Regions from separate parts of the Phyllobacterium sp. 1468 genome, predicted to be linked through region 2. Evidence: predicted binding sites of a transcription regulator. Region 2 holds the regulator's gene; the other holds the start of a gene.

Region 1 (4,215 bases), on a different contig from region 2:
TCGCCCCCGACGATGCAAAAGTCGTAGGAATCGCCATGCGAGCCGAAAAGAAACTGGTCGACAAGATTACCAAGGGCGCCAGGATGCATCCTTGAGGGTTAACATCACCTGCACGCACTCAGCGCGTCGACGTCGGCGGAGACGATATGCTGCAGGTTACGGCTGATCTTTTCGGCGGGCCACTCCCACCAAGCCAAAGCCTCGAGCTTATTGACGACATCCGGCTCGAAACGGCTCTTTATGGCCTTGGCCGGATTGCCCCCCACGATCGTATAGGGCGGGATATCTGTGGTGACGACTGAACGCGATGAAACGATCGCGCCATTGCCAATTCTAACGCCCGGCATAATCAACGCCTCATAGCCAATCCATACGTCATTGCCGACGATGGTGTCGCCCTTGTATGGCAGGTCGCCGGGTCGCGGCATGACTTTTTCCCAGCCATTGCCGAATATCTGAAAAGGATAGGTGGATATGCCTGAAAGCTTGTGGTTGGCACCATTCATGATGAAGCGCACACCCTTGGCTAAAGCACAGAACTTTCCAATGATCAGTTTGTCTCCGATGAAGGGGAAATGATACAGGACGTTTCTTTCAAAAGCCTCGGAATCTTCCGGATCATCGTAGTACGTATAGTCGCCAACGATAATGTTGGGATTGGTGATCGTGTTCTTTATGAAACACACCTGAGGAAACCCTTGCATCGGGTGTTTGTTGTCTGGGCTCGGTCCGTTCATGAGAACTCCGGAATCGTCGGGATTGACGAGCTCATCGTGACACAGGAGATGGCGAAATCTTGACCGCTCTCGTCACTCATGTGAGCTGCCACCCCTGTGTCAGCATGAAAACGACTATATAACGCGTGGTTTTTGCGATTGTTACGAGGACCAGGAAGCTTGGCAAGGGTTCCCGCAAAGCGCCCGCTGCCACTGTCAGCGGATCGCCAATGATCGGCGCCCAGCTCAAGAGCAGCGTCCACCTGCCATAGCGATGATACCAGGAGGCGGCGCGATCGAGTTGCGCGTGGCTGGCGGGAAACCATTTGCGATCGCGAAACCTGTCTATGCCGCGGCCAAGCAGCCAGTTGATCACCGAGCCCAGGACGTTACCGATACTGGCCACCACTATCAGCGCCGCTGGCGAATATGAGTTGCTGAGGAGAAGTCCGGCGAGTGCCGCCTCCGACTGCATGGGCAGGACAGTCGCCGCAGCGAAGGCTATGGCGAATAGCCCCGTATAAACGCCCAGATCACTGATCATGACTGGGCGCTGTGTCGTGCATTCGGGTCTTGTTGGATCTGGATCTCAGAACGGGATTTCGTCGTCGAGATCGCGCGAGAAATTACCGCCTGCACTCGAGGAACTGCTCGACGATGCACTGGAACGGCCAAAATCCGAACCATCATTGTCCGAAACCTGCCCGCGGCCCGAATTGTCGAACGAACGTCCGCCGCCGGCATTTTCACCGCGTGAGTCGAGCATCTGCAATTCGCCACGGAACTTCTGCAGGACGACTTCAGTCGAATAACGGTCGTTACCAGTCTGATCCTGCCATTTGCGAGTCTGCAGAGCACCTTCGAGATAAACCTTCATGCCCTTCTTAAGGTACTGCTCGGCCACCTTGGCGAGATTGTCATTGAAGATAACCACGCTGTGCCATTCGGTCTTTTCCTTGCGCTCGCCGCTGTTCTTGTCGCGCCAGCTTTCCGACGTTGCAATGCGAAGGTTGACGACCGGATCGCCAGAACCGAGCCGCCGGACTTCCGGGTCAGCGCCAAGATTTCCTACCAAAATGACCTTGTTGACACTGCCTGCCATGATCTGAACTCCATAAATTCCGCTTTTAAAATTTTCGCCATCATACAGAAGCGGCATTCAAGACGGGGCAACTGATTACCGCTATCCACAATATACAGTCCGGCTCCAAGCTCGCATCGACAGCCCGCAAAACCCTCCTGCCAGATTTGTCAGGAGACTTGTCACGCTTCCGACGCATTCACGAACCGCCACGCACCTCGTTTTTTCCGCCAAGGCTTGAACAAGACCGCTTTCACACCCTGTCAGCACCATGTCAGGAGAGCACCCACAGTTTGTTCTATTTTTGTTCTATCACTTGCTCTAACAATGTCAACATGGCTATGGTGATTCCCATAGGGTTAGGGTCAGGACCTCGTAAACCGGAGAAGACTTTCTAAATATAGGAAAGCCGCTCACCGAGGGCTATAACTCCTTCCAAACAGCGCGCCCTCTCAAAGGCAAACACATATGAGCGATCAGAAGTACATTTCCATTCGCGGTGCTCGCGAACATAATTTGAAGAACATCGATCTTGATCTGCCGCGCGACAAGCTGATTGTCATGACCGGCCTGTCAGGATCGGGCAAGTCGTCGCTCGCGTTCGATACGATCTATGCAGAAGGGCAGAGGCGTTATGTCGAAAGCCTGTCCGCCTATGCGCGGCAGTTTCTCGAGATGATGCAGAAGCCTGACGTCGACCAGATCGACGGCCTGTCGCCGGCGATTTCCATCGAGCAGAAGACAACCAGCCGCAACCCACGATCGACGGTAGGCACTGTCACCGAGATTTATGATTATCTGCGCCTACTCTATGCGCGTGTCGGCATTCCTTATTCTCCCGCCACCGGTCTGCCAATCGAAAGCCAGACGGTCAGCCAGATGGTAGATCGTGTGCTGGCCCTCGAAGAAGGCACGCGTCTGTTCATTCTCGCGCCGATTGTCCGTGGCCGGAAGGGTGAATACCGCAAGGAACTCGCCGACCTGCAGAAGCGCGGCTTCCAGCGCGTCAAGGTGGACGGCATTTTCTACGAGATTGCCGACGTCCCGGCGCTCGACAAGAAATACAAGCACGACATCGATGTCGTGGTGGATCGCATCGTCGTGCGGCCGGATATGTCGGCTCGTCTTGCCGACAGTCTCGAGACCTGCCTGAAACTTGCCGACGGCATCGCCGTTGCGGAATTTGCCGACAAACCGCTTCCGGCCGACGAGACGGCCAGCGAATCCGCCAACAAATCCAAGAACGATACCCATGAACGGCTGATGTTCTCGGAAAAGTTTGCCTGTCCGGTTTCGGGTTTTACCATTTCGGAGATCGAGCCGCGGCTGTTTTCGTTCAACAATCCCTTCGGCGCATGCCCGACCTGCGATGGTCTGGGCACACAAAAGGCCATCGATCCGACGATGATCGTGCCCGACGAAAGCCTTACACTGAAAGGTGGCGCCATCGCTCCGTGGTCGAAGTCGAGTTCGCCTTACTACAACCAGACGCTGGATGCGCTCGGTGCAGCCTACGGATTCAAACTGGGTGATCGGTGGCGCGATCTGAGCGAGGAAGCCCAAGAAGCCATTCTCTACGGTACGGGCAGCCGCGAGGTTCAGTTCGCCTATGATGACGGCCTGCGTTCTTATCGCACCACCAAACCGTTCGAAGGTGTCATTCCCAATCTCGAGCGCCGCTGGAAGGAGACGGACTCCGCCTGGTCGCGCGAGGAGATAGAGCGTTTCATGTCCGGGACACCCTGCCCTGCCTGCAATGGCTACCGGCTCAAGCCCGAGGCTCTCGCAGTCAAGATCGGTGGTCTGCATATCGGTCAGGTGACCGAGAAATCCATTCGCCATGCGGATGCGTGGTTCCGCGACATCGACAAGACATTCAATGAAAAGCAGACGGAAATCGCCGCGCGCATCCTCAAGGAGATCCGCGAGCGCCTGCGCTTCCTCAACGATGTCGGGCTCGACTATTTGGCATTGTCGCGCAATTCCGGCACGCTATCGGGTGGTGAAAGCCAGCGCATCCGATTGGCTTCGCAGATCGGTTCGGGCTTGACCGGCGTGCTTTATGTGCTCGATGAACCGTCCATCGGCCTGCATCAGCGAGACAACGAGCAGTTGTTGAAGACCCTGCGTCACCTGCGCGATCTCGGTAACACCGTCATCGTCGTCGAGCATGACGAAGATGCAATCCTCACGGCCGATTATGTCGTCGATATCGGCCCGGCTGCTGGCATCCATGGCGGCGAGATCATTGCGCAGGGCTCGCCTGCCGATATCATGGCCAGCCCGAAATCCCTGACCGGCAAGTATCTGTCCGGCGAGATCGAAGTTGCGGTGCCTTCCGAGCGGCGCAAGATCAACAAGAAGCGCATCAAGATCGTCGGGGCGCGCGGCAACAATCTGAAAAACGTCTCGGCTGAG
Region 2 (4,215 bases):
TCGCTTGAGCGGACTTTCGCATATTCTGTCGATCTCCGGCTTTCACATGGCGCTGGTGGCGGCAACGATCATCGGCTCGCTACGCGCGATCATGGCGTTTTTCCCGGGATTTTCGGCGCGGTTTCCCGTGAAGAAATTCTCGGCGGCGATCGCCTTGGCGGGTTCCGCATTCTATTTGCTGCTGTCGGGCTCCGACGTTGCGGCCCAGCGCAGTTTCGTCATGCTCGCTGTGATGCTCCTGGCGGTGACCGTTGACCGGGCGGCGATATCGATGCGCAATCTCGCCATTGCGGCGTTGGTCACCACGGTGATCTCACCGCACGAAATCCTGGGGCCAAGCTTTCAGATGTCGTATTCGGCGACTGCCGCCTTGATTGCATTTTATAGCTGGTGGTCCCGGCGGCAGGGAAGGCCGGCCTTCCGCAAAGGTGCGTCCGGCCATTTGCTTTTCGCGCTGCCAATAAAGGCCGTGAACCATATCGGCGCGATTGCCATGACATCCCTGGTAGCCGGGACCGCGAACTCAATCTTTGCGGCTTATCATTTCAACAATACGGCACCATTCGGCCTTATCGGCAACGCTCTCGCGCTTCCGGTCGTTTCAGTTTTTGTCATGCCATTTGCCGTGCTCGGCTTGCTAGCCATGCCATTCGATCTTGATTGGCTACCGTTTACGGTCATGGGACGGGGCATCGAGGTCGTCATCGCTCTTGCAAAAATGGTCGCTTCGCGCTCTCCCAGCGGCAATCTCGGCCTTATGCCGCAAAGTACCTTGCTTCTCATGAGCATTGGTCTTGTGATGTTGTTGTTTCTGTCGACGCGTCTTCGACTGTGCGGCATACCGTTGTTGTTGGGCGCAGCCTTGCTGATGGTGCGCGCGCAAGAGCCGCAGATCATTGTTTCAGAGGACGGAAAACTGGTCGCATTGCGCACCGATGACGGCAATCTGTCGGTCAATCGAACATCCGGCAGTGCATTCACTCTAACCAATTGGCAGCAGGGCTATGGAATAAACGAGGTGGTGAAGCCGTTGAAGGCTGGTGCACTTTCCAAAGAAATGCAGTTTGAGTGTTCTGAAAAAGTTTGTACCGCACGCGAGCCCGGTGGATTGATAATTGCCTATACGGACGAAGCTGCGCAGAGGTCATCTGCCTGCCAGGAGGGAGATATAGTTGTTCTGGCTTACGCCGGCGGTACGACGGCATGCGAAGACAAGAACATATTGGTACTTACCAAGCTTGATCTTGCACTGCACGGTGCCGCAGAGATTAATTTAGAATCGCGCGAGCTCATTAGACCACCCAGCGAAAATGACTCACCGGAGGTCAATCTTGCCGAGGCTAACGCTTCTCGCGCCCGGCGCCTTAAGACCGCCACCATCAATTACGCTGTAGGAGCACCGGTCCGGCCGTGGAACGCCTATCGAACCTATTCGCGTGCCGCACGCAACATCGAGGACGACACATCCCGCAAACACGTGAATGCTGATCAGACATTGGGCTGCGAAAAGCCGGGCGATTGTTAGGTCTTGAACTCATAAATCGGGGGAAAGACCCCATCGCGCCTCTCCTCGCATGCTCTCGCCGTTTCGAGCGCCATTTCGATAAGATCTATGAGTTTACGACCTAGTATCGCCGAATAAGACCTACCAGCTTTCCTTGAACCTGAACGCGATCCGGTCCGAAAATCCGGGTCTCATAAGCCGGATTCGCCGCCTCGAGGGCGATCGACGCTCCTTTACGGCGGAAGCGCTTCAGGGTTGCCTCTTCGTCGTCGACCAGTGCGACAACGATCTCGCCCGGATTGGCAGTATCGCCACGCTTGATCACGACCGTATCGCCATCGAAAATCCCAGCCTCGATCATCGAATCGCCTTTGACTTCAAGTGCGTAGTGTTCGCCGCTTCCTATCATGTCCGGGGGCAGGCCGATCATATGGGTCTGGTTTTGGATTGCCGAAATCGGCACACCAGCGGCGATGCGGCCCATGACCGGGATGCTGACGACCGTCGACGCGCTTATCTCGTCGGAGGAACGCGCTTGTGGCCGGGCGGGGGTGACATTTCGGCCAAGGCTTCCCTCGATGACACTCGGGGAGAATTTCCGTTGAGCGTTGAGGCCGGGAGCGATGGAGTCGGGCAGGCGCAAAACCTCCAGCGCTCTCGCACGGTTTGCAAGCCGACGAATGAAGCCCCGCTCTTCGAGAGCAGTGATCAGTCGGTGGATGCCGGATTTCGACGCAAGATCCAATGCATCCTTCATTTCGTCGAACGAAGGTGGGATGCCTGTCTCCTTCAAACGCTCGTGGATGAAGAGCAGAAGTTCATGTTGTTTACGCGTGAGCATCGGCGATCCTTTGCGTGGAATCGGAAAAAAACAAAACCAGAACAAACACTATCTGTTCCAGTTGTGTTCCACAAGGATTAATATGTGGTGTATGGAAGCCGAGAAACGCGGATCAGGTGTTACTTAGCCGGAATAACCGGCGGGCCGCTGGATTGGCGTAGAATGAGCTCAACCGGCCAAACTTCGTGGATGGTCTCCGGCGGTTCGCCATCAAGCAAGCGGACAAGCATTTCTGCAATCCGCGTACCGGCCGTTCTTATCGAAGAACGTGTCGTTGTCATCGCCGGAACCATGTTGCTGGCATTGAGGTAAGGAAAGACGTCATCGTGAGCAATGATCGAAACGTCCTTGCCAAGCTGGTAGCCCTTGGCGCGGATTGCCCGGGAAACGCCCAGGGCTGTCATCATCGACCCAGCGAGAATGGCGGTTGGATGAGGCTTCAGGGACAGGAAACGTTGTGTTTCACGGAAACCGATCTCGTCGGAAAAACAGTCGTGCACGATGAAATGCGGGTCGATCGAAATACCGCGTTCGTTAAGCGCATTACGATAGCCTTCCTCACGGTGCTCCGAGAAGGTGAAGCCCTTGAGACCATCGATCATGGCAATGTGCTTGTGGCCAAGATCGAGCAGATGCGACGTCGCTTGATAGAAGGCACCCTTATTGTCGATATCCAACCAGGCGTGCGGTGCATCTATGTTCGTCCGCCCGTGAAGCACAAAAGGAAATTGCGCTTCGGCAAGCATGGCAACGCGTTCATCGACGAGCGAGGGGTGCGAGACAATCATCGCGTCGACGCGCTTGCTGGAAATCAGACGCCTATAGGCCGAAATCTCATCATTGTTGATCAGGGGGGTGATGAGAAAATCGATTTCGTCACGCGAGAGGCGCTCTGCAAGGCCGGATAAGAATTCGCTGGTATGCGGGCCGAAACGCTCGCTGCTGTGAATAGGCACGACAATTCCAATCGCGCCGACACGTCCCATCGCCAGGCGCCGCGCATTGGCGTTGGCGCTATAACCGAACTTGAGGGCGGCCTTGTTGACCCGCTCCCTTGTTGCCTCGTTGACTTCCGGATAGCCATTGAGTGCGCGGCTAACGGTCGTTTGCGAGAGGCCAAGTTGTTCGGCCAGTTCCTTGAGTTTCATATCAGACGATCCAGGCATTTTTTTATCAGATGAGCTCAACTATAGCGCAGTTTCGAAGCGCTTTGGAAATAATTTCAACTCAAGATGGAAGCGGTTAGAAATTACACACCGCATTATTTGCTGGATCACGGCAGACGTTGCATATTCCAACTTGACAGCAGGGCCGGCCTTTGCCACCTTTTGCCCAAAGCGCTTTGGATTTTATTTTTGCGTTGATGCTCAAAGTGTTTGAGGAGGAGTTTTCATAAATTGGAACGGCGCACCGCCAACGCGCGTTGTTCCATCTTGGATCTACGGGAGGAAATCATGAGAGCGAAATTAATCCTTGCGGGCCTCTTGGCCACAACGTTGATCTGTTCGGGCGCGTTCGCCGCCGACCTTTCAATCGTCTCCGGTGATACGGGTAATGGGCGCGAGTTCCTGCGCAAGCAGCTCGATCGTTTCGAAAAGGAAACCGGCAACAAGGTCAAAATTGTCGCCATGCCTGCAAACAGCTCCGACCAGTTTGGCCAGTACAGGCTTTGGCTTGCCGCCGGGAACACGGACATCGATGTCTACCGCACTGATGTGATCTGGGCGCCGCAATTGGCCGACCAGTTTCTTGATCTGACAGAAGCCATGAAAGATGTCGTCGATCAACACTTTCCATCGATGATCCAAAGCCAGACGGTTGACGGCAAACTCGTTGCCATGCCGATGTATACTGACGCGCCCGCCTTCTA

What was found. The regulator LexA, encoded in region 2, represses DNA repair genes until DNA is damaged. The targets are predictions, from matches to a motif close to TGTTCNNNNTGTGTTCNG.
Region 1: the regulator LexA is predicted to act here: its motif matches at 2,092-2,109, upstream of uvrA (excinuclease ABC subunit UvrA).

The regions. Positions count from the first base shown of each region.
Region 1 covers NZ_JAVDSX010000007.1:189,838-194,052, forward strand. Annotated here, with positions in the region: gene J2X72_RS19225 (DUF2000 family protein) at 1-95, shown strand, start outside; gene J2X72_RS19230 (Vat family streptogramin A O-acetyltransferase) at 105-737, opposite strand; gene J2X72_RS19235 (YqaA family protein) at 814-1,257, opposite strand; gene J2X72_RS19240 (single-stranded DNA-binding protein) at 1,306-1,818, opposite strand; gene uvrA (excinuclease ABC subunit UvrA) at 2,266-4,215, shown strand, end outside.
Region 2 covers NZ_JAVDSX010000012.1:54,411-58,625, reverse strand. Annotated here, with positions in the region: gene J2X72_RS23220 (ComEC/Rec2 family competence protein) at 1-1,525, shown strand, start outside; gene lexA (transcriptional repressor LexA) at 1,626-2,345, opposite strand; gene J2X72_RS23210 (substrate-binding domain-containing protein) at 2,465-3,493, opposite strand; gene J2X72_RS23205 (ABC transporter substrate-binding protein) at 3,800-4,215, shown strand, end outside.